2 regions of the Microbacterium sp. LTA6 genome follow, and region 1 is predicted to be linked to the other one. Evidence: riboswitches for the same ligand, from Rfam matches in the RefSeq annotation. Region 1 holds a riboswitch; the other holds the start of a gene.
The links. A riboswitch is a leader RNA that binds a small molecule or an ion and turns the genes downstream of it on or off. The one in region 1 is predicted to bind FMN.

Region 1 (14,440 bases):
ATGTCGCGCATTCCGCGCGGCGGGTTCACAGTAGCCACGGATCTATCCTTCCAGGTCCGCCGGGCATCCACGCCGCGGTGCGGTCAGGCCTCGGCCTGGCGCACCTCGTCCTCCAGCGCCCGGAGCCGCTCGCGGAGGGCGCGCTCGGCGTCCCAGCCGTTGGCCCTGGCCGTCGCGACGAGCGCCAGCAGGGCGTCACCGAGTTCGGCTTCGGATGCCGGCGCCCCGACGGGCTCCGGCACGGAGACGCGCACGCCGGCCGCGCGGCCGGCGAGCTTCTGCGCGAGCGCGAGCGCTGGCATCCCCCGTGGAACGCCGTCGAGAACGCTCGTCCTCGCGCGCTTCTCCGCAGCCTTCGCGGCGTTCCAGTGCACGAGCACCTCTTCGGGAGTGCGCGCGATCTCACCGGCGAAGACGTGCGGATGCCGACGCACCATCTTGGCGGTCAAGGTACGCGCGACGTCATCGATGTCGAAGGGATCGTCGGGATCCTGAGCGGCGATCGCGGCGTGGAACAGCACCTGCCAGAGCAGGTCGCCGAGTTCCTCGCGCAGATCGGCGCGCGTACCGCTCTCGACCGCGTCGATCACCTCGTGCGATTCCTCGATGAGGTACGGAATCAGGTCACGGTGCGTGATGCGCTCGGACCACACGCACCTCTCGCGCACCTCGCGCATCGTCTCGGCGGCGACCCGCAAGGGGTCGGCGCCCGGTACGCCGTCGCGACGGTCGGAGTGCGGAGACACGGTTCTCCCTTCGGCCGGGGCAGTCGCCCCGGATCTCACGATGTCGCCGCAGCGACCTGTCGATACCACCTGGACCGCAGCGACACGATCACGCCGGAGAGCACGAGAGCCACGAACGATCCCACGATCACGCCGAGAATGGCCTGGTCGCGGACGACGGCATCATCGGCGAACGCGAGGTTGGCCAGCAGCAGCGACACGGTGAAGCCGATGCCGCCGAGTGCGCCGGCAGCGAGGATGTCTGCGAACGGCAACGCGGGCTTGGTGCCCTTCGGCCGGATGCGCATCGCCACCCAGCCGAACAGACTGATTCCGACGATCTTGCCGACCGGCAGCGCCACGGCGATGCCCCAGAACGCCGGTGAGAGTTCGCTCGGCGAGAGGGCGGGAATGACCACGAATGCCGCGACGAAGGCGAACAGCGGCAGGATGAAGCCGTTCACGGCGGGTTCCAGGGCATGCCGGACCCGCTCCGCCGGCACCGGCGACATCACCAGTCCGAGCAGCACGCCTGCGATCGTCGCGTGGATGCCGGATGCCGCGACGAGTCCCCAGGTCACGACACCCAGCACGCCCATCGCCACGGCGACGCCGGAATGACCGGTCTTGTGCAGCAGGCGACTCAGTAGCGCGAACGCGACGACAGCGACCAGCGCGAGCCCGAGCAGAACCCACTGCACGTCACGGGCGAACAGCACCGCGATGAAGATGATGCCGATGATGTCGTCGAGGATGGCGAGGGCGAGCAGGAAGACCCGCACGCCGGCGGGCAGCCCCTTGCCGAACATCGCGAGCACGCCGAGCGCGAATGCGATATCGGTCGCCGTCGGGATCGGCCAGCCCGATGCTGTGTCGCCACCGCCGGCGAACAGCAGATACACCGCGATCGGAACGAGCACACCGCCGGCCGCCGCGATCGCCGGTTGCATCGCCTTGTGCAGCGAGTCGAGTTCACCGTGGGTGAGCTCGTGGCGCAGTTCGATCGCCACGACGAGGAAGAAGATCGCGAGCAGACCGTCGGACACCCAATGCGCGACGGAGAGGTCGAGTCCGGTGCCGGGCACCGCGATGTGGAAGTCGAGCACGGCCGCGAGGGCGTCATGCGTGGGAAGGTTCGCCAGCAGGAGACCGAGTCCTGCTGCCAGGAGCAGGAGAACGGCGGGGAACTGCTGTCCGCGGAGGGGGTTCGCCGAGATACGCATTCCGTCCATCGTAGAGCGCCCCCCGACGCGGCGTTTGTTACGCCGGGGAAACCCGTTGGTCACGCGTGTGGGCGAGACCCGGATACGCTCGAAAAGTGACCCCCGAACACACCTTCTCCGAGCCCACGAACACCGAGGCCATCCGCGTCATCGGACGCTTCGAAGCGGGCCGCGGCATTCCGGAGCAGATGCGCTCCGACGTCAGGATGCTCGGCGGCCTGCTCGGCCGGGTGCTCCGCGAGTCCGGCGACGACGGCCTCTTCGAGGACGTCGAGCGCCTGCGGCTCGCCACCATCCAGGCATACGACCAGGAGACGCCTGAGGCTTTCGACCGCGCCGCGACCATCGCGGAGTCGTTCTCCGTCGCCCGCGCCGACGAGGTCGCCCGCGCCTTCACCTGCTACTTCCATCTGGTCAATCTCGCCGAGGAGCACCAGCGCGTCCGGGTCCTCCGCGAGCGCGCAGGACAGCCGGGGCGTGAGGATGCCGCCGACACCGTCGCCACCGCCTATGCGCGGCTGCGGAGCGAGGTCGGCGATACCGAAGCGCGACGGCGGCTCGAGGAGCTGCGTTTTCACCCCGTGTTCACGGCGCATCCGACCGAGGCCCGTCGCCGGGCCGTGTCGTCCAGCATCCGCCGTCTGTCCGAACTGCTCACGCAGCACGATGCGGCGAGCGTCGACGGCGCCGAGGAGCAACGTGCCGAGCGACGGATGCTGGAGGAGATCGACACGCTGTGGCGCACCGCTCCGCTGCGCGCGCAGAAGCCGTCGCCGACCGACGAGGTCCGCACCGTGATGGGCGTCTTCGACGAGACGCTCTTCACCACCGTGCCGCACGTGTACCGCCGGATCGACGACGCCCTGCGCGGCGACGAGTCCGGCGCGAGCGCACCGGTGGTCCCCGCCTTCGTGCGGGTCGGCTCCTGGGTCGGCGGCGACCGTGACGGAAACCCCTTCGTGACGGCATCCGTCACTAGAGAGGCTGCGCAGATCGCCTCCGATCACGTGCTGCGCGGACTCGAGCGCGCGCTCGAGCGGATCGGCCGCACCCTCACCCTCGACGCCGAGGACACTCCGTCGAGCGCCGCGGTCGTCGCCCTGTGGGACGCGTTCGCGGCCGCAGAACCGTCGGTCGCCGCCGACCTCGCCACGCGCTCCCCCGGCGAACCTCACCGGCGGGTGCTCCTCGCTCTCGCACGGCGGGTCGCCGCGACGCGCAGTCGCGCCGGCTCCCTGGGCTACGGTGCCCCCGAGGAGCTGCTCGACGACCTGCGCGTCATCCAGACCTCGCTGGCGGATGCCGGGGCGAAACGCCATGCCTTCGGCGGCATCCAGCATCTGATCTGGCAGGTCGAGTCCTACGGCTTCCACCTGACCGAACTCGAGGTCCGCCAGCACTCCCAGGTGCACGCGAAGGCGCTCGCCGAGCTGGAGAGCGGCGAGGCCGTCAGCGCTCAGACCGAAGAGGTACTCGAGGTCTTCCGCGCGATCGCCGACATTCAACGCGACTACGGCCTGCGTGCCGCCGGCCGCTACGTGGTGTCGTTCACGCAGGCGGCATCCGATCTCGCAGCAGTGCACCGCCTCGCCCGCCACGCGCTCGGCGACGATGCGCTCGTGCTCGATGTGGTGCCCCTGTTCGAGACGTTCGCCGACCTGCAGGCCGCACCCGACATCCTCGCCGAGGTCGTCACGTTCCCCGAGTTCCAGGCGCGGATGGCCGCGACCGGCAATCGCCTCGAGGTCATGCTCGGCTACTCGGACTCGTCGAAGGACGTCGGGCCGGTCGCCGCGAACCTCGCCCTGTACGAGGCACAGGAGAAGATCGCCCAGTGGGCGCAGGAATCGGGCATCACGCTCACCCTGTTCCATGGCCGCGGCGGGGCTCTCGGCCGTGGCGGCGGACCGGCGAACTCCGCGATCCTGGCGCAACCACCGCACTCCGTCGACGGACGTTTCAAGCTCACGGAACAGGGCGAGGTCATCTTCGCCCGCTACGGCGAGCCGGCCATCGCGATGCGCCACATCGACCAGGTCGCCGCAGCGACGCTGCTCGCCTCGTCGCCCACCGTCGAGGCGCGCACCAGCAGCGCCGCCGCGCGCTACGCGGACATCGCCGCCGTCATGGACGTCGCCTCGCGGGAGCGCTTCTTCTCGCTCGTGAAGGCGGAGGGCTTCGCGCCGTGGTTCGCGACGGTCACCCCGATGGAGGAGATCGGACTGCTCGCGCTCGGCTCGCGACCCGCGCGCCGCGGCCTCTCCGTCGAGTCCCTCGAAGACCTCCGAGCCATCCCGTGGGTGTTCGCGTGGACGCAAGCCCGCATCAACCTCGCCGGCTGGTTCGGACTCGGTACCGCACTCGAGGCCATCGGCGACGAGGCGCTGCTCGCCGAGGCGTACCGGGAGTGGCCGCTGCTGCGCACGATGGTCGACAACGTCGCCATGAGCCTGGCGAAGACCGACGAGCGCATCGCCCGCCAGTACCTCGCGCTCGGCGACCGCGACGACCTCGCCGCCCTCGTGCTGGACGAGCTCGCCCTCACCCGCGAATGGGTCATCCGGCTCACCGGCGGAGACCGCCTGCTGGAGAACAAGCCGATCCTGCAGCGCGCTGTGCAGCTGCGCAGTCCCTACGTCGACGCGTTGTCGCTGCTGCAGCTGCGTGCTCTTCGGGCGCTCCGCTCCTCGGCGGCCACAGCCCCGGAGGGCTCGGGAGCGGATGCCGAGCAGCAGCGGCTCCTGCTGCTGTCCGTCAGCGGAGTCGCGGCCGGCCTGCAGAACACCGGGTGACCGGCGCCATGCCGCGCCTCGGATAAATCCGTCATCCCCACCTTGAGAAGGCTTTCCGCGTGACCGAAACCACCCCCGCCGTTTTCCATCCGCTCGCCGCACCGGTGCAGCCCGTGTTCGAAACGGTGCTCTCCCGGAGCCCGCACGAGCCCGAATTCCATCAGGCCGTGCACGAAGTGCTGCAGTCGATCGCGCCCGTTCTCGAACACCACCCGGAGTACATCGACGGTGGGATCCTCGAGCGTCTGGTCGAACCGGAGCGTCAGATCATGTTCCGGGTGCCGTGGGTCGACGACGCCGGTCGCCTCCACGTGAACCGTGGCTACCGCATCCAGTTCTCGTCCGTGCTCGGCCCGTACAAGGGCGGCTTGCGCTTTCATCCCTCGGTGAACCTGTCGATCATCAAGTTCCTCGGGTTCGAGCAGATCTTCAAGAACGCGCTCACCGGTCAGGGCATCGGCGGCGGCAAGGGCGGCTCGGACTTCGACCCGCACGGCCGGTCGGATGCCGAGGTCATGCGCTTCTGCCAGTCGTTCATGAACGAGCTCTACCGGCACCTCGGTGAACACACCGATGTGCCCGCAGGAGACATCGGCGTCGGCGGGCGCGAGATCGGCTACCTGTTCGGTCAGTACCGCAAGGTCACCAACCGCCACGAGTCGGGAATGTTCACCGGCAAGGGCAAGGGCTGGGGTGGCGCCGAAGTACGCACCGAGGCCACCGGCTACGGCGCCGCGTTCTTCGCCCAGGAGATGCTCGCCGTGCACGGCGAATCGTTCGAGGGCAAGCGAGTGGGCGTCTCCGGCTCGGGCAACGTCGCGATCTACGCGATCGAGAAGGCCACGCAGCTCGGCGCGACCGCGGTCACGGCATCCGACTCCTCCGGCTACGTCGTCGACGATGCCGGAATCGACCTGGCACTGCTCCGCCAGCTCAAGGAGGTCGAGCGCGCCAGGATCGTGGAGTACGCGAAGCGGCGGCCCAGCGCCCGTTTCATCGAGAACGGCAGCGTCTGGGAGGTGCCCGTCGACATTGCGATCCCTTCTGCCACCCAGAATGAGATCAGCGCGGCGGATGCCGAGGCCCTGATCGCGAACGGAGTGCGCGCCGTCTCCGAGGGTGCCAACATGCCGTGCGTACCCGACGCGGTCGACCGCTTCCAGAAGGCGGGGGTGCTGTTCGCGCCCGGTAAGGCGGCGAACGCCGGCGGGGTCGCGACCTCGGCTCTGGAGATGAGTCAGAACGCATCCCGCCAGCGCTGGAGCTTCGCCGACAGCGAGAACCGGCTGCGCGAGATCATGGGCGACATCCACGGCGCCGCGTTCGAGGCGGCCGAGCGATTCGGCGCGCCGGGCGACTACGTCGCCGGAGCCAACATCGCCGGCTTCGAGCGCGTTGCGAACGCGATGCTCGCGCAGGGCGTCATCTGAGACGCGCGCCGATCGCACGAACGCGCTTCGATCGCAGCAATCGCCGGATTCTCTGCGATCGAAGCGCTCTTCTGCGATCCGCGCGGAGAGCGGATGCCGCTACTCGGTGATCTCGCGATCGTCGGCATGGCGGGCGAGGGAGCGTCCGTACCGCTCCGTGAGCTGCACCATGACGTCGGGGGTGTCCCGGTCGACCCCGAACACGTAGCCGGGGAAGTCGAGCTCGCGCTGTGCGGCGGCGATCTCCTCGTGCCGGTCCGGAGACAGCACCTGGACCGGATCCCCGACCGCCACCCAGCCGATCGGCACCACCGCGTCCTCCGGAAGCACCGTGCGCAGGTGCACGACCGCGTTGATCCGCACTTCCGCGCGGTCCCCGATGTGCGCGCCGTTGAACACCCTGGTGCCGGTGGCGAGGAACACCTCGTCACCGATGACTGCTCCGGAGACGGATGCCCCGGGTCCGATGAGCACGTGATCGCCGACGTGCACGGGATTCGCCGAGCTCGCGCGCACGATCGCGTTCTCCATCACGATGACGTTCTCGCCGAGGGTGATCGGTCCGCCCTCCGCGGTGATCACGGCGCCGTGCAGCACCTGGCAGTCGGCGCCGATCGTCACGTCGCCGGAGATCACGGCGGTGGGAGCGATGACGGCGGTGTCATGGATCCGGGGCTGGGCCCCGAGGTGCTCGTACAACATGACGTCAGACTAGTCGTCCGGGTGCCGCTGCGCGCGGCATCCGGGTGGGAAAAATGCTCCCCGCGCTACTCGGCCTTGACCGGCTCCGGGAAGATCGCCGTGAACAGCTGGGCGACCCAGGCCAGCAACTCTGCATCCTCCAGTGGTTCGACCCCGACGCCGATCGACGAAGCGACCGTCGGCATCGGAACGACCAGCGCCTCTCCCCCGGCGACGAGCTTGGCCTTCGGATAGAGGCGCTGCAGGCGCACCTTCATGGAGTCCTCGAGGCGGGCGGGTGCGATCCGCAGATTCGACCCCATCACCACGACATCCGTCAGGCCCACCCGCGCGGCGCGTCGACGCAGACGCGCGACCGCGAGCAGCCCCGCGACCTCGGCCGGGGGTGTGCCGTAGCGATCGGTGAGCTCTTCGATGACGAGGTCGATCGCGTCGTCCTTCGTCGTCGCTGTGGAGGCGGCAGAGAGCTTCTGGTACGCCTCCAGGCGCAGCCGTTCGCTGTCGATGTAGTCCTCGGGGATCCGGGCATCCAGCGGCAGCTCGAGCCTCAGCTCCGCTCCGGTCTCGACCTCTTCCCCGCGGAAGGTCGCGACTGCTTCGCCGATCATCCGCAGGTACAGATCGAAACCGACGCCCGCGATGTGCCCGGCCTGCTGAGCGCCGAGGAGGTTACCCGCACCGCGCAGCTCGAGATCCTTCAGCGCCACCTGCATGCCCGAGCCGAGGTCGTTGTTCACCGCGATCGTCTGCAGTCGGTCGGCCGCGGTCTCGGAGAGCGGCTTCATCTCGTCATAGAGGAAGTAGGCGTAGGCCCGCTCGCGCCCTCGGCCGACTCGTCCGCGCAGCTGATGCAGCTGCGAGAGTCCGTATTTGTCGGCCCGATCGATGATGATCGTGTTCGCGTTCGAGATGTCGAGGCCGGTCTCGACGATCGTCGTGCATACGAGCACATCGAACTTCCGCTCCCAGAAATCGTCGACGACCTGCTCCAGCTGATGCTCCCCCAGTTGCCCGTGAGCGACGGCGATCCGCGCCTCGGGTACGAGTTCGGCGAGTTGCGCCGCGACCCGCTGAATCGACTGGACGCGGTTGTGCACGAAGAAGATCTGGCCCTCGCGGAGGATCTCGCGGCGGATGGCCGCCGTGATCTGCTTGTCGCTGCGTGGTCCGACGAACGAGAGGATCGGATGCCGATCCTCCGGCGGGGTCTGCAGGGTCGACATCTCGCGGATGCCGGTCACCGCCATCTCGAGCGTCCTCGGGATCGGCGTCGCGCTCATGGCGAGGATGTCGACGTTGGTCTTCATCTTCTTCAGCGCGTCCTTGTGCTCGACACCGAAGCGCTGCTCCTCGTCGATGATCATCAGCCCCAGATCCTTGAAGATGATCTGGTCCGTGAGGATGCGATGGGTGCCGATCACCATGTCGACCGACCCCTCGAGCAACCCCTGGAGAGTGAGCCGGGCCTCTTTGTCGGTCTGGAATCGCGACAGCGGACGCACTTTCACCGGGAACCCGGCGAAGCGCTCGGTGAACGTCTCCAGATGCTGCTTGACCAGCAGGGTCGTCGGCACGAGCATCGCGACCTGCTTGCCGTCCTGGATCGCCTTGAACGCGGCACGCACCGCGACTTCGGTCTTTCCGAAGCCGACATCGCCGGAGAGCAGTCGATCCATCGGAATCGGCCGTTCCATGTCGGCCTTGATCTCGTCGATGGTCTGCAGCTGGTCCGGCGTCTCCGCGAACGGGAACGCCTCTTCGAGTTCGCGCTGCCACGGGGTGTCCGGTCCGAACGCGTAGCCCTTCGCGCTCATCCGCGCCGAGTACAGCTTGACGAGCTCGACGGCGATGTCGCGGACCGCCTTGCGGGCCTTGCCCTTCGCCTGTGCCCAGTCGCTGCCGCCCATCTTCGAGAGCGTCGGTGCTTCGCCACCGACGTACTTCGAGAGCAGATCGAGCTGGTCGGTGGGCACGAACAGCTTGTCGCCGGGGTAGCCGCGCTTGGAGGGCGCATACTCCAGCACGAGATAGTCGCGGATCGACTTGGTCGCGTTGCGGCCGCCGGTCGACACTTCGCGCTTCGTCATCTCGACGAAGCGTCCGATGCCGTGGGTGCCGTGCACGACGAAATCGCCGGTCTTCAGCTGCAGCGGGTCGACGACGTTCTTGCGGCGGGATGCGAGCTTCTTGACGACCCGCTGGTCGCCGCCGATCGTGCGCCCGTAGAACTCGTTGTCGGTGAGGACGGCGAGTTTCGCCTGCGGAATCTGGAATCCGGCCTCGACCGATCCCGTGACGAGCGTCGCGATCCCCGCATCCGGGAGGTCGCCCAGGTCTTCCACCACGCGCGCGGCGATGCCCCGATCCGCGAGCACGTCGCGGGCGCGATCGACGAGGCCGTGACCTGCGGCGATGACGACCACGCGCCAGCCGTCTCCGACCAGCGCCTGCACGAAATCGATCGCGCCGTCGACGTTGCCGTGGAAGGAGGGGATGACGGAGGCGTCGAGGTTCGCCGCCTCATCGTCGCCCTCGCCCAGGCCGATGCCGAACGGGCTGAGCCGCCACCACACGCCGCCGCGCTCGCGCACGACCTCGCGCAACTGCGCGACGGTGAGGAAGTCACCGGCCCCCAGATCGATCGGAGCGGACGCTCCGGATGTCGCCGCGCTCCAGGCGGCATCGAGGAACTCGCGGTTGGTGTCGCCCAGGGTGATCGCCCGCGCGGTGGAGCGTTCCGGGTCGACGATCGCCGTGGCGCTTCCGGCCGGCAGGTACTCGGCGAGCGATTTCAAGGGACCTGCGACGGCAGGCAGGAGCGATTCCATGCCCTCGACCGGGATGCCCTCGGCCATCTTCTCGAGCATGCCCGCGATCGCCGGGAAGCCGCCGATGAGCGCACGTGCCCGGTCGCGGACATCAGCGGTGAGCAGCAGTTCGCGGCTGGGCGGCAGATCGACCCCGGCGACGTCACCGGGGAGGGACCGCTGATCGGCGATCGAGAACGCCCGGATCTGATCGATCTCGTCGCCGAAGAACTCGACGCGGAAAGGATGCTCCGACGTGGGCGGGAACACATCGAGGATGCCGCCGCGGACGGCGAACTCGCCGCGTCGAGACACCATGTCGACGCGCGAGTACGCACGTTCGACGAGTTGCTCGGCGACGACCTCGAGATCGTTGCGGCGGGTCCCGACGCGGAGTTCGAGCGGGGCGATCTCACCGAGATTTCCCGCGATCGGCTGCAGAGCCGCCCGCACCGAGGCGACGACGATGAGCGGACGCTCGCCGGACCAATCGGCGATGCGACGAAGGGTCTGCAGGCGCTGCCCCACCGTGTCGGGGCTGGGGCTCAGACGCTCATGCGGCAGGGTCTCCCATGCGGGGAAGGTGAGCACATCGGCATCCGGCATATAGGCGCCGAGCGCCAGGGAAAGGCTCTCCACGCGCCGGCCGGTCGGCGCGACGACGAGCAGCGCCGCCGGATGCCCGGCATCTCGCCGCCGTTCGAGGAGGCCGGCGAGCGTCGGCGCGTCCAAGCCATCGACGAGGCCGAGGTCCGCATCGGTCTGCGCCCAGGTGAGGGCGTCACGATAAAGGGTCGCCTCTTCCAAGGCGCGCAGAATCCCCGGAACAGTCACCGGACAAGCCTAGCCGCGGCCGACGACACTGGGCCGCGATGTCGCACGCGGTACGACCGGAAGATGGCGCGCTCGTTCCCCACACGCTTGTTTTCCATGATGGAAAGTGTGAAACTTTCCATCATGGAAACAGAAGGTCATCCCTCCGCAGGCGATCTCGGCTCGATAGCCGAGGCGCGCGCGTCGATCGTTCGGCGCATCCGCACTCCACGCTGGTACTTCTGGTTGGTCGGCGCACTCGTCGCCCTCCTCGTTCTCATCGTCGGCCTCGGAACGGGCACGTGGTGGTTCCTGCCCGCGATTCTCGGCGTGCTCGTGGCCGACCTGGCCGTGATCGGCGCGCACCGCCGAGTGACGGGCACCTCTGTGCCTGGCCGGGCATGGCCTGCGTGGCTCTGGGCGTGGGCAGCGGTACTCGCCGCCTTGCCGGTGCTCGCGGCCGCGGCGCTGCACCTCGCGGAACGCCCCTCCTGGACCATCCTCCTCACCGCCCTCGCCGGAGGCATCGCCGCCGGCCTCGGCTCTGCCATCCTCAATCGCCGGTGGGAAGCGTCTCGGGTCACACCGTGACGGAGCCGCAGTTCGATGAGATCGTGCACGCGCCGCAGCGTCTGCGCATCCTCGCGATGCTCGATGCGATCCCTGGCGAGGTCGAGTTCGCGGCGCTTCGGGATGCGCTCGGCGTCGCCGACTCTGTCGTGAGCAAGCATCTGAAGGTTCTCGCCGAGGCGGATTATGTGTCGATCCACAAGGCCGCGACGTTCGGCAGGCAACGCACATGGGTCAGACTGACCGCGCGGGGAGGTGGCGCCTACGCGGCGCACGTCGCCGCGCTCCGCGCGATCGTGTCGCCGGAAAGCTGAGCGCGCAGGCGCCAGGACCCGAGGATCCCCGGTGGGCGAGCGACCCGGCCCAGTCCTTATGGGCCCCAGGATGCCGAGGGCGCACAGACCGGGTGACAGTGTCGGATGCCGATGACAAGATGAATCCATGCCGGAGATGCCGGAAGTCCAGGGCCTGACCGATTTCCTCGGCGAGCGCGCCGTCGGGCGCACGATCTCTCGCGCGACCGTCTCCGCGATCTCCGCGCTGAAGACCTACGATCCGCCGATCACCGCGCTGCAGAATGCCGAGATCACCGCATCCACGCGCCTGGGCAAGTTCGTCGTGCTGTCCTGTGCAGGCGACCTGCATCTCGCCTTCCACCTCGCCAAGGCCGGCTGGTTGCGCTGGTACGAGACCGTGCCCACCACGCTGATCAGGCCGGGGAAGTCGCCGATCGCGTTGCGCGTCGCGCTCGACGACGGCAGCGGCTTCGACCTCACCGAAGCCGGCACGAAGAAGTCGCTCGCCGTGTACGTGGTGCGCGACCCGCAAGACGTTCCGGGGATCGCTCGACTCGGACCCGACCCCCTCGATCCGAGCTTCACCCTCGACGTCTTCGCAGGGCTGCTCGAGGGTCGCCGGACACAGATCAAAGGACTGCTGCGAGACCAGTCGGTCATCGCCGGCATCGGCAACGCCTACTCCGACGAGATCCTGCATGCGGCTCGTATGTCGCCATACGCCAACGCCGGGAAGCTGAATGCCGAAGAGGTCGAACGCCTCTTCGCAGCGATGCAGACCACTCTGCGGGATGCGGTGGCCGAAGCATCCGGAAAACCACCGGCCGACCTCAAGGACGCCAAACGTCGAGGCATGCAGGTGCACGCCCGCAGGGGCGAGACATGCCCCGTCTGCGGAGACACCGTGCGCAGTGTGTTCTTCGCCGACCGCTCACTCGAGTACTGCCCCACGTGCCAGACCGGCGGCAAGCCTCTGGCCGACCGCCGACTGTCACGACTGCTGAAATGACCGCGATACCGGGAATGAAATCCATTCAGACGCGTTGACTACACTCAGAGCAACAACGTGCTCCGGGGTCGGTGAGAATCCGAACCGGCGGTGACAGTCCGCGAGCGTCGAGGGAAACCGAGGCGCTGACCCGGTGAAATTCCGGGACCGACGGTGATGCGAGGGAGACCTCGCTAGTCCGGATGGGAGGCAGCACGAGGCGCCAGCGCGTCTTCTGCCACCCCCGGAGCCTCATCGAAGGACAGACGGATGGCAGTGAACGAGGCAGAACGCACGGCGATGAGTCGCGCGCTCGAACTCGCCTCCCTCGGCCCCCGCGGCGCGAACCCGCAGGTCGGCGCCGTCATCCTCTCCCCCACAGGCGAAGTCCTCGCCGAGGGCTGGCACCACGGCGCGGGCACGCCGCACGCCGAGGTCGATGCCCTCTCCCATCTCGCACCCGGTGCCGCTCGCGGAGCGACCGCTGTCGTCACGCTCGAACCCTGCAACCACACCGGGCGCACCGGCCCCTGCTCCGTCGCCCTCATCGAGGCGGGCATCTCCCGTGTCGTCTACGCCGCAGCCGATCCCGGCGCCGAATCCGGCGGTGGAGCGGAGAGACTTCGCGACGCCGGTGTGTCTGTGGATGCCGGTGAGCAGGCCGATGCCGCTCGCGATCTCATCGCCGACTGGCTGACCGCTCAGCGACTCGGACGGCCGCAGATCACGGTGAAGTGGGCGCAGAGCCTCGACGGGCGTGCCGCCGCCGATGACGGCACGAGTCAATGGATCACGGGCTCTGCCGCCCGCGCCGACGTGCACCGGCGACGTTCCGAGGCCGACGCGATCGTGGTCGGCACCGGCACGGTCATCGCCGACGACCCCGCCCTCACCGCGCGCATCGGCGAGACGCTCCACCCGAACCAGCCGGTCCCCGTCGTCATCGGCTCACGCACCACTCCGGCAGACGCCGCACTGCGCCGCCACCCGCACCAGCCCCTGTTCTACGACACCAGGGATCTGCACGCCGTCGTCGCAGATCTGCATGCCCGCGGCATCCAGAAAGTGTTCATCGAGGGCGGACCGACGCTCGCCAGCGCGTTCATCGCGGCCGACCTGGTCGATCAGGTTCTCGTCTACCTCGCACCGGTGCTGCTCGGCGGCCATCGCCTCGCGCTCACCGACATCGCCGTCCCGACGATCGCCGCGGCTCGTCGCCTGACGATCGACGAGTGGTTGCCGCTCGGCGCCGACGTGCTGGCGGTCGGTCACCCGACGCCATCCTCCGGCGAGGACAAGAACGAGAACGAAGGAGCCAGCTGATGTTCACCGGAATCATCGAAGAGATCGGCGAGATCACCGCCATCGCACCGGCCGGCGACGGCTGGAGACTGACCGTTCGGGCTCCGAAGGCAGCTGCGGACGCGGTGCACGGCGAGTCGATCGCCGTCTCCGGCGTGTGCCTCACCGTCGTGGGATCGACGGCAGAGACGTTCGACACCGACGTGATGAAGCAGACGCTCGACGTCGCCGCGATCGGCGGAGCAACGGTCGGGACCCGCGTCAACATCGAGAAGGCGATGCCGGTCGGCGCGCGACTCGGCGGACACATCGTTCAAGGGCACGTCGACGGAACGGGCGTCGTGCTCGAGGTGCGCCCCGGCGCCCAGTGGAGCGTGCTGCGGATCAGCCTCCCCGCCGATCTCGCGCCGCTCGTCGTCGACAAGGGGTCGATCTCCGTCGACGGCACCTCTCTCACCGTGAGCGCGGTCAGCTCGCCCCCGACGCCCGAAGCCTGGTTCGAGGTCTCCCTCATCCCGGAGACCCTCGTCGCGACCACACTCGGCTCGCGCGCGGTCGGCGACCGCGTCAATCTCGAAACCGACATCCTCGCCCGGCACGTCGAGCGCCTGCTCGCCTTCCGGTCTGCACAGGAAGGAGGCTCGCGATGAGCCTTGCCACCATCCCCGAGGCGCTCAACGCGCTGCGCGCCGGACGCCCCGTCCTCGTCGCCGACGATGAGAACCGCGAGAACGAGGGCGACGTCATCCTCTCAGCCGAACTCGCCACCCCGGAATGGGTGGCGTGGACGGT
Region 2 (14,440 bases), 410 kb from region 1:
CCGATGCGCCTCGACGATCTCGGCCGAGTCGAAGAACGGCGCAGCTGCGGCAGCGAGTGCCGACCCCAGCACCGAGCCGAGGGAGAAGTTCGGGATGAAGACAGCACCGGTGCCGGCGGCCTCCACGAGGGGACGGATCAGGGCGATCCGCTCCGACGACCAGCCGGAGGTCGCGACCAGCACGTTGATGCCGCGTTCGACCGACGCGCGGACGATGTCGATGCTCACCTGCGGGGTGGACGCATCGACGACAAGATCCGCACCGTCGAGCTCGGAGAGGTCACTCGCGGAAGTCAGGACACGGCTGACCTCGAAACCCTCGAGTTCGTCGATCACGCCGTTGATGATCGTGCCGAGCTTCCCTGTTCCGCCGACGAGTGCTACCTGCGTGGTCATGCGTCCAGTCTATTTCGCTGCATGCTTCGCCGTCCGCGCGGCGCGGCGGCATCGCACGAGTCTCTGAATCAGACCGGCATCGCGTCAGGGACACCGGTGCGCAGTTCGACCGGGAGATGACCGGTGTCGTTGTGGGTCAGCAGCGTCCACGGGCGCCCCTGCTTCTGCGCGATCACGGTGAGGCCACAATGTGCCTGGTTCAGCGTCATCCACCGCCACTCCGGCGTTCCCAACACCTCGCGCACGAACCACGAGATCACGAAGTTGTGGGTGATGAGCACCTCGTGGACTTCTCCGGTCTTGCGCACCAGGAACTCGTTCACCGCGTCGGCCATCTGCGCGCGACCCGCCTCGATCTCGGCCTCGGTGATCGACCCGAAGAACGGCTCGAAAGCCGCAGGGGTCTCCTCCGTCATGCCGGTGGGAACGCAGTCGAACAGCAGCGCCGTCGGCTCCGGGTCGACAGAGGGCAGCCGCGCGGCGATGGCTCTCGCCGTCTCGTTCGCCCGCAGCAACGGGGAATGCCATACGGCGTCGAGCGGGAGCCCGGAGAGCCGGTCGGCGATCAATTCCGCCTGACGCTGCCCCCGTGGCGAAAGAGGTCCATCGGTGAGGCCGTGCTCGGCATCCTGATGTTCACCATGTCTGACCAGATATATATAGTGCGTCACAACTCGCTCGCTTCGTCGCCCGCATTCGCTGGACGTCGTTCCACCATATGCCACGCATATGACAAGCGTGTGACGCGACGTCAGTTCCCGACGCGGTTGAGATCGGCGACCTGCGCGCGTGACAGGGTGACGCCCGCGCCTTGCATCAGCTCGTCGACATGGTCGGTCGCGAAGGTGTTCACGATGGGTGCGACGATCGTCCGCTGCGCGAGCAGCCAGGCGATCGAGACGGCGGCCACGGGCACGCCGAGGTCGCCCGCGACCTGGTCGAGCGCGCGCAGGATGCGGATACCGCGCCGATTCAGTTGTTCACGCAGCTGCTCTCCTCTGACCCCCTGCGATGTCATGCCCTTACGGCGGTGACGCCCGGAGAGGAAGCCGTGCTCGAGCGCGTGCGACGGGGTGACCGCGAGATTCTGCGCACCGGCGACGAGACGGAGGTCTCCTTCGAAGGGCTGGCGGCGCACCAGGTTGTATGGCGCGTCAATCACCTCGATGCGCGGGTAGCCCGCGGCGGCCAGGATGCGCGCCTCGACCAATCGCTCCGGCGCGAAACCGAAGGCGCCGATGGCGCCGATCTTTCCGGCATCCACGAGCCACTCCACGGTCGCGAGGGTGTCCTCGAGGTTCGTGGTCGCGTCGAGCGTCGCGTCGAGGTAGAGCACATCGATGCGCTCGACACCGAGCCGCGTGAGCGACCCCTCGACGGCCCGGACCAGGTTCACCGAGCCGAGGCCCGGATTGTCGGCGTGCGCGCCGATGCGCACGCTGAGGAGCGTGCGATCACGGTGGCCGCGCGATCGCAGCCACTGACCGATGATGTGCTCGCTGCGTCCGCCGGAGAAGCCGTCGGCCGTGTGGATGGCGTTGCCGCCGAACTCGATGTAGCGATCGAGGATGCCGTGGCTGGTCTCCAGATCGACGTTCCAGCCGAACTCCGCGGCGCCCAGCATCATCGGGAAAGTCTCGAAACCGGTCTCGCCCAGAGGGACGCGAATGGTCTCACCGATGCCCGGACCGACCACCGGAATCGGGGCCGAGGGATGTTCGGAGAGCTGCTCCGGTGCGCGCTCGGTGGAGGCTCCTGGGCCTGCACTGAACAACCGCATACTCTTCACCCCCGCGTCAGCCGGGTCTCACCCCGGCTTGCGTACTACCGAATGCACCCCCCGGTGCGTACTTCGAGGGTAAGCGAGATCGGCGAACGTCCCGTCCAATCCGGGGAACGGCGCGAAAACTTCCGATAACGGTTTGATCACATCAGATACGACGAAGACCCGGGTTTCGGCCGTTGCCGACCGAAACCCGGGTCTGTGGAACGTCAGTGCTTACTCGGCAGACGCCTCAGCCGGAGCATCCTCAGCAGGTGCAGCATCCGCCGCAGGAGCCTCGTCGATGACGGGCTCGAGGGACAGCTTGCCGCGGTCGTCGATCTTCGTGATCTTCACGAGGATCTTCTGACCGACCGAGAGGACGTCGTCGACGTTCTCCACACGCTTGCCACCGGCGAGCTTGCGCACCTCGGTGACGTGGAGCAGGCCATCCTTGCCCGGAAGCAGGGAGACGAACGCACCGAAGGTGGCGATCTTGACGACCGTACCCAGGAACTGCTCACCGATCTCGGGGTTGGTCGGGTTCGCGATCGCGTTGACCTGCGCACGCGCGGCCTCGGCCGACGGACCATCGGTCGCGCCGATGTAGACGGTGCCGTCCTCCTCGATGGAGATCTGCGCGCCGGTCTCGTCCTGGATCGCGTTGATCGTCTTGCCCTTCGGACCGATCAGCTCACCGATCTTGTCGACCGGGATCTGCACGCTGATGACGCGCGGCGCGGTGGGCGCCATCTCGTCAGGAGCGTCGATCGCGGAGTTCAGGACGTTGAGGATCGTCAGACGCGCATCGCGCGCCTGCGTCAGCGCACCGGCGAGAACAGACGTCGGGATGCCGTCGAGCTTCGTGTCGAGCTGGATGGCGGTGATGAACTCACCGGTACCCGCGACCTTGAAGTCCATGTCACCGAGAGCGTCTTCCGCACCCAGGATGTCGGTCAGCGCCGCGTAGCGGGTCTCACCGTCGACCTCGTCGGAGACGAGGCCCATGGCGATACCGGCGACGGGAGCGCGCAGCGGCACACCCGCGTTCAGCAGCGACAGAGTCGACGCGCAGACCGAGCCCATCGACGTCGAACCGTTGGAGCTGAGAGCCTCAGACACCTGACGGATCGCGTACGGGAACTCTTCGCGGCTGGGCAGCACCGGCACGAGGGCGCGCTCGGCGAGGAAGCCGTGCCCGATCTCGCGACGCTTCGGCGAACCGACTCGGCCGGTCTCACCGGTCGAGTAGGGCGGGAAGTTGTAGTGGTGCATGTAGCGCTTGCTCGTTGTCGGCGACAGCGAGTCGATCTGCTGCTCCATCTTGAGCATGTTCAGCGTGGTGACACCCATGATCTGGGTCTCGCCGCGCTGGAAGATCGCGGAGCCGTGCACGCGCGGGATGACCTGCACCTCGGCGTCGAGCGGACGGATGTCCGCCAGACCGCGGCCGTCGATGCGGACGCTCTCGGTGAGGATGCGCCCACGGACGATCTTCTTCGTGACCGACTTGTACGCGGCGGAGAACTCCAGCGGAGCCGCAGCAGGCAGGTTGCCGGCCTCGGTCGCCTCGATCAGCTCGGCGCGAACGCGGTCCTTGATCGCGTCATCCGCGTTCTGGCGCTCCTTCTTGTCGGCGATCTGGTAGACGCCGACCAGGTCGTCGTAGGAACGCTCGGCGACGAAGTTGTAGACCTCTTCGCTGTACGGCAGGAAGACCGGGTAGACACCCGGCTCCTTCGACGCCGTTGCCGCCAGTTCGGCCTGAGCCTTGACGAGCTGCGCGATGAACGGCTTCGAGGCCTCGAGGCCCTGAGCGACAATCTCTTCGTTCGGCTTGGTGGCGCCGGCCTTGATCAGGTTCCAGCTGCCCTCGGTGGCCTCAGCCTCGACCATCATGATCGCGACGTCTTCGGTGCCATCGGCCTTCGTGACGACGCGACCGGCGACGATCAGGTCGAACACGGCCTCGGAGACCTGTGCAGCGGTCGGGAACGCGACCCACTGATCGGCGTGCTCGCCCTGACCGGCGATGAACGCCAGACGAACGCCGGCGACGGGGCCGGAGAACGGCAGACCGGAGATCTGCGTCGATGCCGAAGCCGCGTTGATCGCGAGCGCGTCGTAGAACTCGCCCGGAGCGATCGAGAGAACCGTGATGACGATCTGGACCTCGTTGCGGAGGCCGTCGACGAACGACGGACGCAGCGGACGGTCGATCAGACGGCAGACCAGGATCGCCTCGGTGGAGGGACGGCCCTCACGGCGGAAGAACGAGCCGGGGATCTTGCCGGCTGCGTAGGAGCGCTCCTCGACGTCGACCGTCAGCGGGAAGAAGTCGAAGCCCTCGCGCGGGTGCTTGCCTGCGCTGGTGGCCGAGAGGAGCATGGTTTCGTCGTCGAGGTACGCGGCGACGGCGCCCTGAGCCTGCTGCGCGAGGCGGCCGGTCTCGAAGCGGATGGTGCGGGTGCCGAAGCGGCCGTTGTCGAGAACGGCCTCGGTGGCGGTGATTTCAGGACCTTCCAAGAGGTCTCTCCTTCTTTGTTTAGACTCGCGAGTCCGTGTGACGCGCGAGCGTGTTCGAGAAGGAGCGGAAACGGACAGATATGGGCGCGCGGGCAGTCCCGCGAATCTCGCCTGCGCTGGCCACCAGTAGAAAGCCACCCGACACCGTTTGCCGAGGAACCCACCACAGGGGACCAGCTTCTCCGCCGTCCGCTCCGTAAGTCGATATGAAGTTGGACGGCTGCCCGAAGGCAACCGCATCCACCCTACCAGCGGGATCCCGAGATCCTGCTGTCGGGCGCTGGCGGAGTGGTCAGCGCACGCCGACGCCCTCCCGCGCGGGCGAGCGGCCGAGATACACATAGTCGTCGTGCTTGGAGACCCGCCCGTCTCCGGCGGCGCGCCCGTGCAGCCGACGCCACACCCAGGGCAGCGCGTGGCGTCGCCACCACAGGCCGGTGCTGAGCGTCTCGTGCTCGTGCAGCACCGCGTCGAGCGCCCCGAGCGCGTCGGCGTGCGGGACTCCGAGCACCTCACCGGCTCGATAGGCGAGGAACCGGTGCCCACGGCTGCTGAGGTGCACGAGATCCTCGCCCCAGTTCGGCCGATCCCCCAACGACGGATGCAGGTCTGTATCGATGAGGATCGCACCGGTGCGCGCGGCGATCCCCGTGAGCAGGGTCGCGAAGGCGGCGAAGCGCGCGGTGTAGATCGAGGCGGCACGACGCCCCGGCAGGAACGGCGTCACCAGCACGACATCGGCGCCGATCGCGCGGAGTCTGGACACCGCGTCCTCGAGGCGTGCGGCGAGTGCAGTGATGTCGACGCGATACTTCACCAGATCGTTGGCACCGATCAGGATCGAGACGAGATCAGGGCGCAACTCGAGCGCGCGCTCGAGTTGGGAACCGCAGACGTCCGAGACCCGCTTCGATCGGATGGCGAGATTGGCGTAGTGCAGACCGCCGCGCGCCGCCAGCAGCAGGGCGAGGCGATCCGCCCATCCGCGCAACGCCCCGTCGGGCGCCGGATCGCACAAGCCCTCGGTCAGCGAATCACCGAGTGCGACGTAGCGCCGCCACCGTGTCGGTACGGCCGCCGTCGCCAGCTCCGGACGTACTCCGCGGCGAGCGCGAAGGCCGGTGTCCACTCGTCGCAATGCACGAGCCTCCTCGAAATGCCCGATCAACTGATCGCACACGCTCGCCCACGACCGCCCCTGCACGGCGATGCGGCCCGCTTCACCGAATGCCCGCCGCTTCCGCGCATCGCCGACGAGGTCAGTCACCCGCATCCGCAGATCATCGAGGTCTCCGGGGCGATACAGCCATCCGTCGATCCCCATGCGCACAAGGTCGAGCGGGCCGCCGCGGCCCGTCGCCACCACCGGGACACCGCTCGCGTGCGCTTCCTGGAGTGTCTGTCCGAAAGTCTCGCTCTCCCCCGGGTGCACGAAGACGTCGAACGACGCCATCGCTGCGGCGAGCGCATCGCCGTCGAGGTGGCCGAGGAAGCGGGCGTGCGGCAGAAGGCCTTCGAGCTGCGCTCGTGCCGGTCCGTCACCGACGATGACGAGGCGCACCCCGGGGATCCCCTGCAGCGCAGCGAGATCCTGCACCTGTTTCTCCGGAGCGAGCCGGCCGACGTAGCCGACGACCACTTCGGCATCCCATTGCGATCGCAGCGCGCCGGAGCGTCGGCTCGGCTGGAACCGTTCGGCATCGACGCCGCGCCCCCAGCGGCGCATGCGATCGATACCGAGCCGTTCCAGTTGCTGCGCGGACTCCCCCGATGGCACCAGGGTGAGCGTCGCCCGGCGATGCAGCCGCGCGATATGGGTCTGCGCGATGCCGGTGGTCGCCGCTATCCGATATCGCTCGGTGTACGCGGCGACGTCGGTCTGATACGCCGCCACGGACGCCACCTGGAGTCGCTCAGCGGCCAGGACACCGCGCCACCCGAGCGCGAACGGCGATGCCAGATGGACGACGTCCGGCTGGAAGCGGCGCAGCGAAGCGGCCACGCGGTGCGCGGGCGATGTGCCGACACGGACATTGCGGTACCCGGGCAGTGCGAGGCTCGGAATCGGCTCGATCTCCGCCCCGCTCACCTCAGTGGGGATGCCGGCGGCGACCGGCGCGATCACGTGGGCGTCGTGACCGGTGCGTTCGAGGTGCCGCAGGATCTGCAGCACCGAACCGGTGACGCCATTCATGTGGGGAAGGAAGGACTCTGTCACGATCGCGACTCTCACATCCTCAGGATGCGGGTGCCGCGCCGCCGAGACCGTCGGAATCGGCCCCCACCACCAGATGTTCACCGGATGCTGGAGCGCCGGTCACCGGCTATCCCCTCTTTGGTTCCCGTTCACCCGAAACCCGCACAGTTGACGATGTGCCGACCGATGCGCTCGCCGAACTGATGACCGGACCCTGGGCGCTCGCCCTGATGAGCGTCCTCGTTCTCGGCGATGCCTTCTTCGTCGTCATCCCCGGCGAGATCGCCGTCACCGCGCTCGGCGCCCTGTCCGTGACGAACGGAGCGCCGCCGTTGCCTGCGGTGATCGCCTGCGCCGCCGTCGCCGCCGCGCTCGGCGATGTCGCGTGCTATCTGATCGGACGTGCAGTCGGTACCGAGCGCTGGCGGTGGATGCGAGTGCCGCGCGTGCAGCAGGCTCTGGACTGGGCCAGGCGCCGCCTGGACTCCGGTACGGCAACGGTGCTCTTCACCGCGCGGTTCGTGCCGTTCGCCCGGCTGGCGATCAATCTCGTCGCGGGGGCGTCACGGATCCACCCACCGCGTTATCTGGCTCTCGTCGCGCTCGCCGCGACCGGCTGGGCCGTCTATCAGGCATCGGTCGGCGCAGCCGTCGCCGCGGTCATCCCCGGCGGGCCCCTCGTGGCGGTGCCCGCATCGATCGTCGTCGCCGTCGGAATCGGCCTCCTGATCGATGTGTTCGTCCGGCGGATGCGGAAGTGATCTCCCCTCCGGCCGCTGCGGTGACATAGGCTGACGAGCATGAGCACCGAAGAAAGCGCCTCCTCCTCTGAGGACATGAAGCGCAAGTTCAAGGAAGCGCTCGAGAAGAAGAACGCGCACCACCGGCAGGGCGAGGCTCACCTCGACGGCGATTCCGCCGTGCACGGTGGGCCCGCCGCCCCGCAGACGCGGCGCGAGTTCCGACGCAAGAGCGGTTGACCGCATGAAGGATGCGGGAGCAGGCGTCCGCCTGCTCCCGCATCCTTCACCACATCGGTGAGCGCTGCTCAGTTCCCAGAGACTCGCTGCCGCGCCCGCTGTTCCTTCGCCGCCATCTCCGCCAGTGCGGATTCGCTGAGTTCCTGTGTGCCCACGGCCTGACGCTCGTCCGACATACCGTGTTCGTCGACGCCGTCGAGCGACGACTCGTCGAACGGAATCTCTCCGCTCAGCACCTGCCGTACCCGATCACGGTCGATCTGCTTCGTCCACGTGCCGATGAGCAGCGTGGCGACCGCGTTGCCGGTGAAGTTCGTCAGCGCGCGCCCCTCGGACATGAAGCGGTCGATGCCGACGATCACTCCGACGCCGTCCACGAGGTCGGGTCGGTAGGCCTGGAGACCTCCGGCAAGAGTGGCAAGCCCCGCACCCGTGACGCCGGCTGCACCCTTGCTCGCGATGATCATGAACACCAGCAGGCCGATCTGCTCGCCGATCGACATCGGCTGGCCCATCCCGGTGGCGATGAAGAGCGAAGCCATCGTGAGGTAGATCGCCGTGCCGTCCAGGTTGAACGAGTACCCCGTGGGGACCGTGATTCCGACGACCGGCTTCGAGACCCCGATGTGCTCCATCTTCGCGATGAGTCGAGGAAGCGCCGACTCCGACGACGAGGTGCCGACGATCAGCAGGTACTCCCGCGCGAGGTACTTCATGAGGCTGAGGATGTTGACGCGCGTCACGACCCAGAGCAGGGTTCCGAGGACGACGGCGATGAAGAGGATGCAGGTGACGTAGAACGCCACCATGAGGATGCCGAGGCTCCAGATCGCCGCGATACCGGTCTTCCCGACGACGGCGGCGATGGCGCCGAAGGCGCCGAGGGGCGCCAGCCAGAGGATCATCCCGAGGATGCGGAACACCAGCTTCTGCAGGTTCTTCACCGCGTCCATGATCGGGGCGCCGCGATCGCCGAGTCCCTGCAGAGCGAAGCCGGCGAGCAGAGCGATGAACAGCACCTGGAGCACGCTCTCCCCCGTGAACGCGGAGAAGAAAGTGGTGGGGATGATGCCGAGGATGAACTCCTGAGTGGTCTTCGCCTCTCCCGTCACCGCCTCGTAACTGGAGGAGGTCATGTCGAGTCCTGCGCCGGGGTGGATGATGTTGCCCACCAGCAGGCCGATGGCGAGCGCGAAAGTCGACATCACCATGAAGTACAGCAGCGCGAGGCCGCCGATCTTCCCGACGGTCGCGGCCTTGGCGATCGAGCCGACCCCGACGACGATCGTGCAGAAGATGATCGGCGCGATCATCATCTTGATCAGCGCGACGAAGCCCTTGCCGATGGGCTCGAGGCTCTGGCCGACCTCGGGCCAGATGAGTCCCACCGCCGCGCCGAGCACGACGGCGATGATCACGGAGACGTACAGCCAGGTATGCCGATCCCAGGCCTGCTTGCCGCGCCGCGAGTTGTACCCGGGGAGAGAGAATCCCGTCGTGATGGCCATCGTGTCCTCCTTGAACATGAACTTCTTCGTCACATGACCGCCTGCGGCATCGCTGACGGTAGACAACAGCGTCACGGGCTTCACACAGAGACACCATTTGTGGTCGTATTGGTCACTACCGAACCGCCACGACCCGAAGGAGATGCGATGGCACGCGCCTTCGAGGCTCGCAGCGCCGCGTCTCGCGTGTTCATCGTCCTGCTTCTCGTCGGGGTGCTGGTGGGCGCCCTGGTGGCCGTTTTCCTGGTGATCGAGGCGCAGCGTGCGACGCACGCCGAGGCCGAACGCGTCACGAGTGCGACGGCCATCGCGATCGCGGAATCACCCGCCGCGATCGACGCGCTCGCCGCCGGGGACCTCGATGCGGCGACGCGCGCGCTCGAACCGTACGTCCTGGACGTGGCAGACACCGCCGGCCTCGACTTCATCACGGTGATGACGCCGGACGGGGTGCGCGTCACGCACCCGGACCCCGACCAGATCGGCGGTCAGTACCTGGGAACGATCCCCGCAGCCCCCGCGTCGCGCACGGAGGTGTTCACCGGCACCCTCGGACCCTCTGTGCGGACGATCGTGCCGATCCTGTCCCCGGAGGGCGGAGATCTGCTCGGCTGGGTCGCGGCCGGCGTGACCGTGGAAACGATCGCCGAGACCCTGGTGCGGCGCCTGCCGCTGTCGCTCGGCATCGCTGTGTCGGTGCTCGCGGTCGGAGTGATCGGTGCGTGGCTCGCCCGCCGCTTCACGCGGCGCATCGCCGGCGACCTCCCGCCCGGACAGCTGCGGGATGCCGTCTCGTCCTACGAGTCCATCCGGACGCTCGGTGAGGCGTTGCGCGCGCAGACCCATGAGCATGGCAATCGGATGCACACGGCCGTCGCGCTGCTGGAGCTCGGCCGCACCGAGGAAGCGATCGAGATCCTCACCGAGACGTCCCGTCAGAGCCAGTCCCTCGTCGACCAGGTCACCGCTCGCCGCCACGGCGACCCGGCCGTCGGCGCACTTCTGCTCGGCAAGGCGTCTCAGGCCAAGGAGCGGGGCATCGACTGGCGTGCGCAGATCGCGCCGGACGCCCCGCGTTCATCGCTCTCCACGGTCGACAGCGTCTCGGTGCTGGGCAACCTCATCGACAACGCCATGGATGCCGCCGCCGAGGCCTCCGATCGGTGGGTGGAGGTGTCCCTGAGTCGTACCGAAGAGGGCTCGTTGCTGATCGGAGTCTCCGACAGCGGCGCCGGAGTGCCCGAGGGTCTCCGCGACCAGATCTTCACCCACGGTTTCTCCACGAAACCGTCCGGCGTGCAGGGACGCGGCGTCGGACTCGCGCTCGTCCGATCGGTCGTCACGGAGGCGGGCGGGTCTGTGCGGATCACCGACGATCCGACCACGTTCCTGATCTCGCTGCCCGCCGCCTCGTCCGGACGGAGGAAGGCATGATCCGCACCCTGCTCGTCGACGACGATCTCCTGACCCTGGAACTTCACCGCGACTACATCGGACGCCTCGAGGGGTTCGCCGTGGTCGGCGAGTGCACAGGCGCCAGAGCGGCGCTGACGGCCGTGCTCGACCACTCGGCCGGCCGTCCGGTCGATCTCGTCCTCCTGGATATGACGATGCCGGACGGGTCAGGCCTGGACGTTCTCCGCACACTGCGTGCCCGCTCGGCCGCGGTGGACGTCATCGCCATCACCGGGGTGAGAGATGCCGAAGTCGTGCGTCAGATGGCGGCTCTCGGCGTCTTCCAGTACCTGGTGAAGCCCTTCACCTTCGCGACGTTCCGAGAGCGCCTCGAGCAGTATCGCGTCTACCGGACTCAGTCGCAGTCGACCGATGGAGAGGCGACTCAGGCCGAGATCGACGCTCTCCTCGGCGCAGCCAGGCCGACCGGATCGATCCCGATCCCGAAAGGCCTGTCCCCTGGTTCTCTGGAGAGCATCACTGCCGCGATGCGGTCCTCCGACGCGCTCTCGGCGAGTGAGGTCGGCGAGATGCTCGGCATGTCGCGCGTCGCGGCGCGACGCTACCTCGAGCACCTTGTCGCCGAGGGGACACTGGCACGCTCGGCACGCTACGGCGCCCGCGGGCGCCCGGAGACCGAGTACCGATGGAATCGGAGCAGTGGTCCGGCGCACTAGAACGGCACTGGTAATCTCGTGCCGTATGTCCTCAGGGCGGGGTGAGATTCCCCACCGGCGGTGACGCGGCTCGTCCGCGAAGCCCGCGAGCGGACTCCATGGTGGAGCCTGCAGACCTGGTGCGATTCCGGGGCCGACGGTCAGAGTCCGGATGGAAGAGGACGAAAGGAACGATCATCATGTCCAGAATCGCCATCGTCGCTGCCGAATGGCACGCAGAGATCGTGGAGCAGGCCGTTGCATCCTTCGGCGCTCGGCTCGCGTCGCTCGGCTTCGAAGACGTCCGGGTGATCCGCGTCCCCGGCGCTTTCGAGATACCCCTGCACGTGCAGCGGCTGGCTCGAAGCGGAGACTACGACGCCATCGCGACCTGCGCTCTCGTGGTGGACGGCGGCATCTACCGTCACGACTTCGTCGCGTCCGCGGTCGTCGACTCCCTGATGCGCGTGCAGCTGGAGACGGATGTCCCCGTGTTCTCGGGTGTCCTCACACCGCACAACTTTCATGAGCACCAGGAGCATCGGGACTACTTCGCCCGGCATTTCGACCTGAAGGGCCGCGAACTGGCGGATGCCGTCGCGAAGACCCTCGCGAGCCTGTCCTCGATCGGCTGACGCCGGCCGATCGATGCGGGCGGCTCACACACCGTCGCAGTGATCAGCGCTGCGGCTGCGAGGCGAGCCAGTCCGAGAACGTCACCGATCCCCGGTCGGCATCATCATCGGGAAGCAGACTGCCGTCTCGCATCGCACGTCCGAACGCGCCGGGAAGGGCGATCGCCGGCATCCACCCGGTGAGGCCGGTGTGGCGCGCCCACGACCTCATCATCTCGACGAGATCCTCCTCACGCGGGCCGGCGAGGTCGCGCGCGCGACCCGCCGGTGCCGCTTCAGCGAGGTCCACGAGCCGCTGCGCGACCTCGATGACCGAAACGGGCTGCGTGCGCATCCGCACCGCGAGATGCAGCGGCCCGACAGCGGCGCGTCGGTGCATCTGTGCCGCGAAGTCGTGGAACTGCGTCGCCCGCAGAATCGTCCAGGGCGTCTGGCCGGATTGCACGGCCTGTTCCTGCGCGAGCTTGCCTGCGTAGTACGCGTGGGGTGCACGATCGACGCCGACGATCGAGAGGGCCACGTGATGCCCGACCCCTGCGCGCTGTCCGGCGGCCAACAGCTTCGCCGTCGTGGCGGTGAAGAAATCCGTCGACGTCCTGGCGCTCTGCGTGACGACGCTGAGCGCGTCGACCACGACATCCGTGCCCTCGAGCGCCGCGTCGAGGCCCGACCCGCTGCGCACGTCGACGCGGTTGCCCCTGGTCAGCACACGGACGCGGTGGCCGCGTTGCTGCGCCACCCTCACGACCTCCGTGCCGATGATGCCCGTGCCGCCTGCGACTGCGATCTCCATGCGTCTCCGATCGATGTGGGTACTCGGTCCATTCTGAACCCGTACCGAGCATGATCTGTACCGAGCGCGTCAGGAAATCGCAGTCGACAGACTCACTCCCCTGCGAGACCGCCGAGCATGTGTCCGAACGAGCGACCTTCGCCGAGGTAGGTCGACGGATCGTAAGGATCCACGACCACGCTCGGCTGTCGACGTGCGATCGCGTCGGCGAGTTCTCGTGCACCCTTCTCGACGCGCTTCGCGAGCGGTGCGACGTCGTCGCCCGCGCCGCCCCAGTCGCTGGACGCCGCGAACACACCGGTCGAGACGGGCTCGGCGTGCAGATATGCGAACAGCGGACGGATCGCGTAGTCGATCGCGAGGGAATGACGTGCGGTCCCGGCATTCGCGCCGATCAGCACCGGCTTGCCGACGAGGGAGTCCGGATCGAGCACGTCGATGAACGACTTGAACAGGCCCGAGTAGCTCGTCGAGAAGATCGGCGTGACTGCGATCAGCGCATCCGCGGAGATCACGGTGTTGATCGCGGTCTCCAGTGCGGGCGGCGCGAAACCGGTGAGCATGTTGTTCGTGATGTCGTGCGCGTAATCGCGCAACTCGATCACGTCCACGCTCGCCTCGATGTTCTGAGCGGCGAGGGCCTTCAACGTCTCCGCGGCCAGCCGATCCGCCAGCATCCTGGTGGACGACGGGTTGGAGAGCCCCGCCGAGACGACGGCAATACGACGAGTGGTCATCAGGCGTCCTTCCGGCCGAGGCCGAACGCCGCACCGGCCGGCGCCGGGGTGTCCTGATAGGGCGAGTCGCCGGTGAGGTTGTCCCCGCGGTTCGCACCGGGGCGCGCCTGACGGGTCGGTCCGTCGCCGAACTCCGCCTTGACGCGGGCGGCATGGGTCGGAGCATCCGGAACGTTCGCCGGGCGGTCCTTCGCGAGCTCCTTGCGCAGCACCGGAACGACCTCGGATCCGAGGATGTCGAGCTGCTCGAGCACCGTCTTCAGCGGGAGGCCCGCGTGGTCGATGAGGAACAGCTGCCGCTGGTAGTCGCCATAGTGCTCGCGCATCGCGGCGTAACGGTCGATGACCTGCTGCGGCGACCCCACCGTCAGCGGAGTCATCTCGGTGAAGTCCTCCATGCTCGGGCCGTGACCGTACACCGGCGCATTGTCGAAGAACGGCCGGAACTGGTTCACCGCATCCTGAGATTTCGCACTCATGAACACCTGGCCGCCGAGGCCGACGATCGCCTGTTCTGGCGTTCCATGGCCGTAGTGCGCGTAGCGCTGACGGTAGAGCTCGATGAGGCGCTGGTAATGCTCCTTCGGCCAGAAGATGTTGTTGGCGAAGAAGCCGTCACCGTAGTACGCGGCCTGCTCTGCGATCTCCGGGGTGCGGATGGATCCGTGCCAGACGAACGGCGCGATGCCGTCGAGCGGACGCGGGGTCGACGTGAAGCCCTGGAGCGAGGTACGGAACTTGCCCTCCCAATCCACGACGTCCTCACGCCACAGCTTGTGCAGCAGCGCGTAGTTC

Region 2: linked by a shared signal. The riboswitch ahead of LTA6_RS17340 (6,7-dimethyl-8-ribityllumazine synthase) and the one ahead of ribD (bifunctional diaminohydroxyphosphoribosylaminopyrimidine deaminase/5-amino-6-(5-phosphoribosylamino)uracil reductase RibD) in region 1 are both predicted to bind FMN.

Annotation. Positions count from the first base shown of each region.
Region 1 is NZ_CP147855.1:79,165-93,604, forward strand. It holds gene LTA6_RS00425 (ATP phosphoribosyltransferase regulatory subunit) at 1-11, opposite strand, end outside; gene LTA6_RS00430 (MazG family protein) at 84-677, opposite strand; gene nhaA (Na+/H+ antiporter NhaA) at 782-1,948, opposite strand; gene LTA6_RS00440 (phosphoenolpyruvate carboxylase) at 2,044-4,740, shown strand; gene gdhA (NADP-specific glutamate dehydrogenase) at 4,800-6,170, shown strand; gene LTA6_RS00450 (gamma carbonic anhydrase family protein) at 6,270-6,872, opposite strand; gene mfd (transcription-repair coupling factor) at 6,938-10,513, opposite strand; gene LTA6_RS00460 (hypothetical protein) at 10,637-11,083, shown strand; gene LTA6_RS00465 (transcriptional regulator) at 11,080-11,376, shown strand; gene LTA6_RS00470 (DNA-formamidopyrimidine glycosylase family protein) at 11,504-12,367, shown strand; FMN riboswitch at 12,422-12,566, shown strand; gene ribD (bifunctional diaminohydroxyphosphoribosylaminopyrimidine deaminase/5-amino-6-(5-phosphoribosylamino)uracil reductase RibD) at 12,617-13,669, shown strand; gene LTA6_RS00480 (riboflavin synthase) at 13,669-14,298, shown strand; gene ribA (GTP cyclohydrolase II) at 14,295-14,440, shown strand, end outside.
Region 2 is NZ_CP147855.1:3,604,444-3,618,883, forward strand. It holds gene dapB (4-hydroxy-tetrahydrodipicolinate reductase) at 1-396, opposite strand, end outside; gene LTA6_RS17295 (histidine phosphatase family protein) at 465-1,067, opposite strand; gene LTA6_RS17300 (aldo/keto reductase) at 1,148-2,176, opposite strand; gene LTA6_RS17305 (polyribonucleotide nucleotidyltransferase) at 2,396-4,684, opposite strand; gene LTA6_RS17310 (GDSL-type esterase/lipase family protein) at 4,977-6,902, opposite strand; gene LTA6_RS17315 (VTT domain-containing protein) at 7,058-7,642, shown strand; gene LTA6_RS17320 (DUF5302 domain-containing protein) at 7,682-7,861, shown strand; gene LTA6_RS17325 (cation:dicarboxylate symporter family transporter) at 7,930-9,369, opposite strand; gene LTA6_RS17330 (ATP-binding protein) at 9,517-10,803, shown strand; gene LTA6_RS17335 (response regulator) at 10,800-11,501, shown strand; FMN riboswitch at 11,525-11,668, shown strand; gene LTA6_RS17340 (6,7-dimethyl-8-ribityllumazine synthase) at 11,681-12,115, shown strand; gene LTA6_RS17345 (NAD(P)H-binding protein) at 12,159-12,908, opposite strand; gene LTA6_RS17350 (FMN reductase) at 13,001-13,645, opposite strand; gene LTA6_RS17355 (LLM class flavin-dependent oxidoreductase) at 13,645-14,440, opposite strand, start outside.